DNA from 3 places in the Micromonospora sp. AMSO12t genome. Region 2 is predicted to be linked to each of the others. Evidence: riboswitches for the same ligand, from Rfam matches in the RefSeq annotation. Region 2 holds a riboswitch; each other region holds the start of a gene.

Region 1 (2,973 bases), on a different contig from region 2:
CACGGCCAGCACCTACAACATCGCCGAGCACCAGCGCGGCAAGCCGCTGGTCTGGCTGGTGGCGCTCTTCGCGGCCGCCATCGTCGCCTTCGGGCGGTGGCGTGGGCTGGCCGCGCTGGGCGGCCTGGCGGCGAGCTTCGCCATCCTGCTGACCTTCGTGCTGCCGGGCATCAGCGCCGGGAACCCGCCCCTGCTGGTCGCGGTCGTCGGCGCCGCTCTGATCATGTTCGTGGTGCTCTACCTGACCCACGGCGTGACGGCGCAGACCTCGGTCGCCGTGCTCGGCACGCTGGGCAGCCTGGTGCTGACCGGTGTCCTCGGCACGATCGCCACCGCCGCGACCCACCTGACCGGGTTCGGCTCCGAGGACGCCACCACGCTGTCGATGTACCAGGCCGACGTCGACCTGCACGGGCTGCTGCTGGCCGGGATCATCATCGGCTCCCTCGGCGTGCTGGACGACGTCACGGTGACCCAGGCCGCCACGGTCACCGAGCTGGCGCACGCCAACCCCGGGCTGTCCCGGACGCAGCTCTACCGGGCGGCGACCCGGGTCGGCCGGGCGCACATCGCCTCGACGGTGAACACCATCGTGCTGGCGTACGCCGGCGCCTCGCTGCCGGTGCTGCTCCTGCTGACCGCCGACTCGCGGGCGGTGACCCAACTTCTCACCAGCGAGTTCCTCGCCCAGGAGATCGTCCGCAGCGCGGTCGCCACCCTGGGCCTGATCGCCGCCGTGCCGCTGACCACCGCGCTGGCGGCCCTGGTGACCACGGCCGGCCGACGCGGCGGGGACGCGACCGACCGCGCCGCCACCGCGCCCGCGCCGACGCCCCGGCCGGCCACCGACCGGTCCGAGGCGCTGGAGGCCCTCAGCGGGCCGCGTGGGGACACGCCGTCCGCCGCTCCCGCCGGATGGCCCGATGGGCACAGAAGTACGGACACCGCATGGTGACGCTCCTCAGCGTGACCGAACAGGACGTTCGTCCTGATAAATGCGTCACTGGTCACCGTCCGCCATTACGAAATAACGCATTTAGTCGGCTTAGGGACGTAGATCCCCGGGAGCGTTCTCGGGTAACCTCGCTGCCGGTCACCGCCGAAGGCGCGCAGCGGCGCCTGCGGTGCCGCCGCCCAATCGCCGCGAGGCGAACCGGGGACCCAGGTACGTGGGGTGAATCCGCGACAGCGGTAGGGGCCACTTCCGCCCCGAACCCGTCAGCTAACCCGGTCGGCGGTCGACGGAAGGGAAAACTGTGACGGCACCCCTACGCCGCTGGCTGACGCCCGTGGTGGCCGTACTCGCCGCTCTGGCGGTCTTCGCCGGGCCTCTCCCGGCGGCGGCCGCGCCCACCCCGCCCAAGCCCTCCGGGCACGGGGACGACGAGCCCAAGCTGCTCGACGACCTCATCGAGGCCCGGAACCGGTCCTACGTGCAGGCCAAGGCGAAGCTGGCGAAGTCGAAGAAGCGCCAGCTCGAACTGGCCCTGGAGGTCTCCCGGGCGCAGGCCGAACTGAACGCGCTGGCTCCCCAGGTCAGCCAGATCGCCGCCCAGTCCTACCGCACCGGGCGGATCGGCGCGGTGTCCATGCTGCTGGACACCGCCAGCCCCGACTCGTTCGTCAAGCGCGCCGCCGCCCTCGACGAGCTCAACCTGGTCAACTCCAAGAAGCTCGCCGAGGTGAACGCGGTCAAGGACCGCGCCGAGCAGGCCAAGCTGGCGCTCGACACCGAGGTCCGCGAACAGCAGAAGCTGACGAACGAGATGGCGCGCGGCAAGCGGGAGGCGGAGAAGGCGCTCGCGCTGGTCGGCGGCAGAGGGCTGACCAGCGGCAAGGTGGTCGCCACCTCGCCGGTGGCGAAGATCGCGCCGGGGCGGGCGGCCGACGGCGACTGGACGCCGCTGTCACCCACCGAGGCCGACCCCACCACCTCCGGCCGCATCACCGCGCGCACCCTGCACATGTACAAGGAGGTCAAGCGGGCCGGCTTCAACCGGTTCGTCGGCTGTTACCGCCCCGGCGGGCCCTACGAGCACCCGAAGGGCCGGGCCTGCGACTGGTCGCTGCAGAAGAGCGGCTTCTCCCCCTGGCACAACGACGACACCTACATGTACGGCAACAACCTGACCGCGTTCCTGGTCCGCAACGCCGACCGGCTCGGCGTCTACTACGTGATCTGGAACAGACAGATCTGGTTCCCGGCGACGGGCTGGAGCTCCTACAGCGGTCCGTCGAACCACACCGACCACGTCCACGTGTCCCTCTGGTAGGCACGCACGCGCGCGGCACAGCCGAGAGCGCGGACAGGGCCGCCCCGCCGAACGCGGGGCGGCCCTGTTTCGTCGTACGGACCCGCCCGCCAGGGCGGTGACAGGCGGGCGGTGGGTGGGTGGTTGTTCAGGCGAGCGCGGCGCTGGCCGCCGCCTCCGGCGCGTCGGCCGCAGCGGCGGGCACCTCGGCCACCGTCCGCACCTCGCCGGCGGTCAGCCGGTACGACATGCCGACCACCCCGCAACGGCCGGCAGCCACCTCCGCGGCGAGGACGGCGGAGCGGCCCAGCATCGCCTCGACGGTGTGCGCGATGTGGATGTCGACGATCCCGTCGATGTCGTCCACGCCCTCGGCGGCGGCCCGGCGCAGGCTGGGCACCACGGCGTCCACCACGGCGCACAGGTGCCCGACCGGCGGGGTGCCGGTGGCGGCCGCCGTACGCGCCGCCTGGACGGCCCCGCAGGAGTCGTGCCCGAGCACCACCACCAGCGGCGTGCCCAGGACCGTGACGGCGTACTCCACGCTGCCCAGCACCTCGGGACCGATGGTGTGCCCGGCGGTGCGGACCACGAAGAGGTCACCGAGGCCGCGGTCGAAGATGATCTCGGCGGCGAGCCGGGAGTCGGAGCAACCGACGATCACCGCGAAGGGGTGCTGCCCGTCGGCGACCGCGGCGCGGTGCCCGGCGTCCTGGTTGGG
Region 2 (2,973 bases):
GTGCGCGGGCGGCGCTCGCCGTGGCGGTCCCGGCCGATGATCTGGCTGGGCGAGGTCTCCTTCGCCTTCTATCTGGTGCACGTCCTCGTGATGATCACCGTCCTGCGGCTCACCGGCGACTGGGGTGTCGGCTTCACCGGCTGGTCGGGGCTGGCGGTGGTGCTCGGCTTCCTGCTGGTCAACCTGGCCCTGGCCGGCCTGTTGCACCGTCTCGTCGAGACGCCGATGATGCGGCTGCTCACCCCGCGCAGGTCGGCCCGGGCGCCGCGGGGCGGGGACGGCGCCGGGCAGGACCCCGGCGGCCCCGGGGCGGCGCCGGGAGACCGGGGCAACGCCGTGCCGCGCCCCCGGGCCGCCGACCCGCAGGACGGCCACCGGCCGACGTACGCCGACTCGCGCTGAGCGCCCCGGCGACCGGAGTGTCCGCCGACGAAATCCCGGCCGTTTCGGTGACGCCGGTCACCACGTCGGCGAACCGGTCATCGGGCGCGGCCCGGTCGATTCCTGCCGGGGTTTCGGCGCCGATGTCCGCCACTTGTCCCGTTGTCGCCCGGAGGTGCGCGCAGAAACGGTCGTCCCATTGAGTCGCGTCAGTGGCGAAGTGCCCGCAAAAATTGTCTGCCGATCAAGGTTTAGGCAGGTGGGACGGGGTTGGCAGGGCGCGGACCGGCCAGTAATGTCGGCGCGTCCGGTGCGGTACCCGATCGCCAGAGGCGACGCCGCGCCGACCCGCCTAATCGTGAACGACGAACCGGGGACCCAGTGCTCGTTGGGGTGAATCCGTGGGCCGTGGGCCCGTGGTAGGGCGTTCTTCCCGCCCGAATCCGTCAGCTAACCCGGTCGGCGGTGTCGGAAGGAGTTCCATCGTCATGCCACACCCGTACACCCCTCGGTTGTGCCGCCGTCTCCACGGCGCCGCGGTGACCGCGCTCGTCCGCCCGCAGGTCATGAGCTGACCCACCGGTCACCGTCCGTCGCCCGGCGTCCCGGGCGCATCCCCTGAGTGGCCCACCACCCGCCCGGACGCCCGTCCGCGCGGTCGGTCCGCCCTGCCCTCGGCGCGGACCGACGGCCGCTCACCCCGAGCCCGTGGAGGAAACCGTGAAGCACCACCTCAAGCGACAGCTGCGTCGCCTCACGTCCGAGCGTCCGTACCAGCTGGCCGCCGCGTCCGCCGCGGCGCTCGTGCTGGCGTCGGGCACGGTCGCGCTGCTGGCCGGAACCGACGAGGCCCCCGCCGCCGCGCAGGCCCCGGTGGCCGCGACCGAACTGCGGGACGACGCGTCGGCCTCGCGCAGCCAGGCCCGGGTCGCGCCCGCCCCGTCCAGCGCCGCCCCGGCCGCGTCCAGCGCCGCCCCGTCGGCCAGCGCGTCCAGCGCCGCCCCGGACCCGGACCTGACCCGCAAGCCGGAGCCGCCGAAGCCTCCGGCCGCCAAGAGCCTGGACTACGACTACCAGGCCCAGACCACCTTCTACAACTGTGGTCCGGCGGCCGTCCGGCACGCCCTCAGCGCCGCCGGCATCGCGCGCAGCCAGGACGCCCTCGGTGCCCAGTTGGGCACCGACCAGATGGGCACCGACTCGGCCCAGGACACCACCCGGGTGCTGAACGCGACGGTGAAGGGCGACCCGTACCGGACCCGGATGATCCCCGGTGGCGCCGCCACCCCGGCCCAGATGGACCGGCTCCAGGCCGACGTCGTCGCGGCCATCACCGACGGGCGGGGCGTCGTGGTCAACGTCGCCGGCAGCGCCACGGACACCGACGGCGGCTGGCACTCCTTCCCCGGCGGCCACTACATCGCGGTGGTCGGCTACCAGGACGAGGGGCGGCTGGTGAAGATCGCCGACTCGGCGAACCCGGCGACCGCGTCGTACTGGATCAGCACCATCGCCCTGGCGAACTGGGCCGCCACCCGCGGCTACTCCGCCTGAGCGACGCCGTCGGGCGTCGGCTCCCCACCCGGGGGGTCGGCGCCCGATGTCGTGTCCGGGTCACGGCCCTCGCCCGCGGCGTCCGACGGGTGGCACACTGCGCCCATGGTCGATGAGTCGGGTGAGCGGGACGGCCGGAGGGTGCTTCTGCTGCTGCACGGCATGGGCGCGACCGGCGACGTGTGGCTGCCCTGGGCGCCGCTGCTGGAGCGTCGGTGGGCGGGGCGGTGGCTGGCGCCCGACCTCGCCGGCCACGGCTGGTCGCCGCCGTTGCCGGAGTACTCCTTCCCGGGGCTGGCCGCGCGGATCGGCGCGGGGCTCGCGGCGGGGGACCGGCTCGTCGTGCTGGGGCACTCCCTCGGCGGGGTGGTCGGGCTGGCGCTGGCCGCCCGGGGCGCCGGGCTGCCCGTCGACGCCGTCGTCGGGCTCGGCATCAAGGCCGTCTGGTCGCCGGCGGAGCTGGCCAAGGCGGGTGAGCTGGCGGCCCGGCCGGTGACCTGGTTCGCCAGCCGGGACGAGGCGGCCCGCCGCTACCTGCGGGTGGCCGGCCTGACCGGGCTCTTCGCCCCGGAGCACCCCGTGGTGGAGGCGGGGCTGCGGCAGGTCGACGGCCGCTGGCGGCTGGCGATGGACCCGGCCGCGTTCGGCGTGGGCGCGCCGGACCTGCCCGCCCTGCTGGCGGCGACCGACGTGCCCGTGCTGCTGGCCCGCGGCGAGCACGACCCCATGGTCACCGACGCCCAGCTCACGGAGCTGGGGGTGCCGGTCGCCACCCTGCCCGGCCTCGGGCACAACGCCCACGTCGAGGCCCCCGAAGCGGTCCTGGACCTCGTCGAGCCGTACCGCTGACGGTGCCCCGCGAACGGCCCGACCCGGAGATCCGCCGTCGCGACCGGTGTGCCTCCCGGCCGGTGCGTCAGGTGGCGGGGGAGAGGGTCGCCTCGTCCGGGTCGAGCGGCAGGCCGGTCGCGCCGCCCGTGCGCGGGGCGGGCGTCTTCCAGCCCTCGTCGAGCTGGCGCCGTGCGGCCTCCAGGAACG
Region 3 (2,973 bases), on a different contig from region 2:
CGACACGAGCCCGCCCGGGTCGCCGGCCGACTGACCGCCGGACGGTCCCGGCCGTGGTGGCCGTCGCGCCCCCGGTGACCCGCGACGGGCGGGGCACCGGGGCGCGGGCGTCAGTAGACCGACAGGTGCACGTGGTTGGTGTGGTCGCTGGACGGGTCGCCGTTGGCCCCGCTGTACGACTTCCATCCGCTGCTGGGCAGCCAGATCTGCCTGTACCAGATCACGTAGAGCACGGCGAGCCGGTCGGCGTTGCGCACGAAGTACGCCGACAGGTTGTTGCCGTACGTCCGGTCGCCGCCGGTGGCGTCGCCGCCGAAGCCGCCCTTCTGGGCCGCGAAGTCGCAGGCCCGGCCCTTCGGGTGTTCGCCCGAGCCGCCGGGGCGGTAGCAGGAGACGTAGCGGGTGAAGCCCGCCGCCTTGGCCTGGTTGAGCGCGTGCAGGGTGCGCGGGGTGATGCAGCCGTTGGCGGGGGTGGGGTCGTTGACGCTGCACGACTCGCGCGGCCAGGAGCCGTCGGAGTTGCGCGGGGCCGCCTTCGCCGTCTTGCTGGAGGTGCCGCCCGGCGAGGTGCCCGCCCCCGTGGACTGCTGCCGCTGTTGCTGCTGCTCGCGGTTGGCGACCGTCAACGCCCGCTCGGCCTGCTCCTTGCGCTTGGCCATCACGGTGACCTGCTTGCGCTGCTCCCGGATCTCGCCGTCCAGGGCGAGCTTGGTGCGGGTGGCCTGGTCTCGGGTCTCCTGGAGTTCGCGCAGGGCCCGGTCCTCCTTGGCGGCCACCGCGTCGAGGGCGGCGGCGCGGTCCATGAAGCCGTCCGGCGAGCTGCTGTTGAGCAGGGCGGACGCCACGCTGAGCCGGCCGGTGCGGTAGGCCGCCCCCGCGATCTCGCCGACCTTGGCGGTGTGCGCGGCCAGCTCGACCTCGGTGGTCTTGAGCTGCGCGGCGAGCTGCTGTTGCCGCTTGGCCGACGTGTCGAGGGCGCGCTTGGCGTCGAGGTAGCCCTTGCTGGCGGCCTCCAACTGGGCCCGCAGGGCGGGGGTGCCGCCCTCCTCGTCCTGGCCGGGGGCCGCGGCGAGCAGGCCGGCCCGGGTGGCGGCCGCCGCCGGGGCGGCGGTGACCGGGGCCACCGCGGCGCCGAGGGCGAGCATCGTGGCGATCAGGGCCGCCGTCCGGGCGGCAGGTCGTCGTACAGGTGCCATCACTGGCATTCACGTGTCCTTCCGTCAGCCGCCGACCGGGTTAGCTGACGGGTTCGGGACGGAAGATCCCTACCGCTGACGCGGATGCACCCCACGAACATGGTTCCCCGGTTCGCCCCGCCGGGCGATTAGGCGGCGGCCACCGCCGGCACCGGTGGGTGCCGCCTGGCGGAGGCCGAAGCCGAGCCTACCGGTGCCGGTGTGACTGATGCAGCGCAGGTGACGGAGGGTGTACGTCCACTAGCAGTCAAATCCGGCATAAGCGCACAATACTCTCCCAGATTTAAGGTTGTCCTCATTACCACTCAACCGACCCGCAGGCCCCGCGCGACGCTCCGGGCTCGATCTGCAACGTGGCGTGCTCGATGTGGAAGTCGTCGTGCAGCGCGGCCCGGGCGGCGCCCAGCACCGCGCCGACCTCCGCGCCGGGTGCCATGGTCAGGTGCGCCGAGGCCACCTCCATGCCGGAGGTGAGCGTCCAGACGTGCAGGTCGTGCACCTCGGCGACGCCGGGCACGGCGGCCAGCCGGTCGTGCACCGCGGTCACCTGGAGGTGCTCCGGCGCGGCCTGCACCAGGATGCGCAGCGCGGCCCGCCCGAGCCGCCAGGTGCGCGGCAGGATGAACACCCCGATCGCGACCGCCACCAGCGGGTCCGCCCACCACCAGCCGGTGGTGGCGATCAGCAGCGCGGCCCCGATCACGCCGAGTGACCCCAGCAGGTCGCCGAGCACCTCCAGGTACGCGCCGTGGACGTTGATGCTCTCCTTCGCCCCGGAGCGCAGCAGCGCGAAGGCGCCGATGTTGGCGAGCAGGCCGAGCACGGCGACCACCAGCATCGGGCCGGCCAGCACCTCCGGCGGGTCGCCGAAGCGGCGCACCGCCTCGATCACGACGTAGACCGCGACGCCGGAGAGCAGCATGGCGTTGGCCAGTGCGGCCAGCACCTCCAGCCGGTAGAGGCCGAAGGTGCGCTGCGGGTCGGCGCCCGCCCGCCGGGTGGCGGCGATCGCCGCGAGCGCCATGCCGATGCCGAGCACGTCGGTGAACATGTGCCCGGCGTCGCTCAGCAGGGCCAGCGACCCCGTGCGGAAGGCCGCCACCGCCTCCACCACCATGAGGCCGGCGAGCAGCCCGAACGCCGCCCAGAGTCGGCCCCGGTGGCGGTGCGCGGCATTCGCCACCGACCCGTGATGGTGGTCATGACCTGCGCCCACGCGCCCACCCTCCGTCAGGCGTCCGGATTCGCGTTCAATCTATGCTCACATCGCTATGTATGCAAGTAACGGCGGCTCAGCCGATCGGGTCGACGGTGGTCAGCCGCTGGGTGGCCCGGGACAGCGCCACGTAGAGCGTCCGCACCCCCGACCCCGGGTCGGCCCGGATCTCGCCCGGAGCGACGAGGACGACCCCGTCGTACTCCATGCCCTTGGCCTCCAGGCTGGTCACCACCTGCAAACGCGGCGTGCCGAGCCCGCCCAGCCAGCCGGCCACCTCGTCGCGGCGCGGCACCGGCGTGATCACCCCGACCGTGCCCTCGACCTCGGCGAGCAGCGCGTCGGCCGCCGCCACGACGGCGCTCTCCAGCTCCGCCGGCGGCACCGACAGCGCGACCGGGTCGACGCCGGTGGAGCGCACCGCCCGGGGCAGCGGCAGGTCCGGGTGCAGCCGGCGGATCTCGGCCGCCGCCACCGCGAAGATCTCCGCCGAGTTGCGGTAGTTCGTGGTGAGGGTGAAGTGGTGCCGCTTGCGCCGGCCCAACGCCTGGTCCCGGGCCC

What was found. Region 2 has a riboswitch for cyclic di-AMP ahead of F6X68_RS15795 (C39 family peptidase). Riboswitches for the same ligand answer to the same signal wherever they lie in the genome.
Region 1: another riboswitch for cyclic di-AMP. It lies ahead of F6X68_RS31270 (hypothetical protein); the one in region 2 lies ahead of F6X68_RS15795 (C39 family peptidase).
Region 3: another riboswitch for cyclic di-AMP. It lies ahead of F6X68_RS24020 (hypothetical protein); the one in region 2 lies ahead of F6X68_RS15795 (C39 family peptidase).

What each region holds. Positions count from the first base shown of each region.
Region 1 is NZ_WAAS01000405.1:179-3,151, forward strand. Features, by position in the region: partial or broken gene F6X68_RS31265 (YibE/F family protein) at 1-955, shown strand, start outside; cyclic di-AMP (ydaO/yuaA leader) riboswitch at 1,122-1,253, shown strand; gene F6X68_RS31270 (hypothetical protein) at 1,257-2,273, shown strand; gene F6X68_RS31275 (carbonic anhydrase) at 2,401-2,973, opposite strand, start outside.
Region 2 is NZ_WAAS01000091.1:15,855-18,827, reverse strand. Features, by position in the region: gene F6X68_RS15800 (acyltransferase) at 1-402, shown strand, start outside; cyclic di-AMP (ydaO/yuaA leader) riboswitch at 721-861, shown strand; gene F6X68_RS15795 (C39 family peptidase) at 1,090-1,935, shown strand; gene F6X68_RS15790 (alpha/beta fold hydrolase) at 2,041-2,784, shown strand; gene F6X68_RS15785 (CDP-glycerol glycerophosphotransferase family protein) at 2,852-2,973, opposite strand, start outside.
Region 3 is NZ_WAAS01000203.1:6,613-9,585, reverse strand. Features, by position in the region: gene F6X68_RS24025 (SRPBCC family protein) at 1-34, shown strand, start outside; gene F6X68_RS24020 (hypothetical protein) at 111-1,196, opposite strand; cyclic di-AMP (ydaO/yuaA leader) riboswitch at 1,210-1,341, opposite strand; gene F6X68_RS24015 (cation diffusion facilitator family transporter) at 1,495-2,412, opposite strand; gene F6X68_RS24010 (AAA family ATPase) at 2,489-2,973, opposite strand, start outside.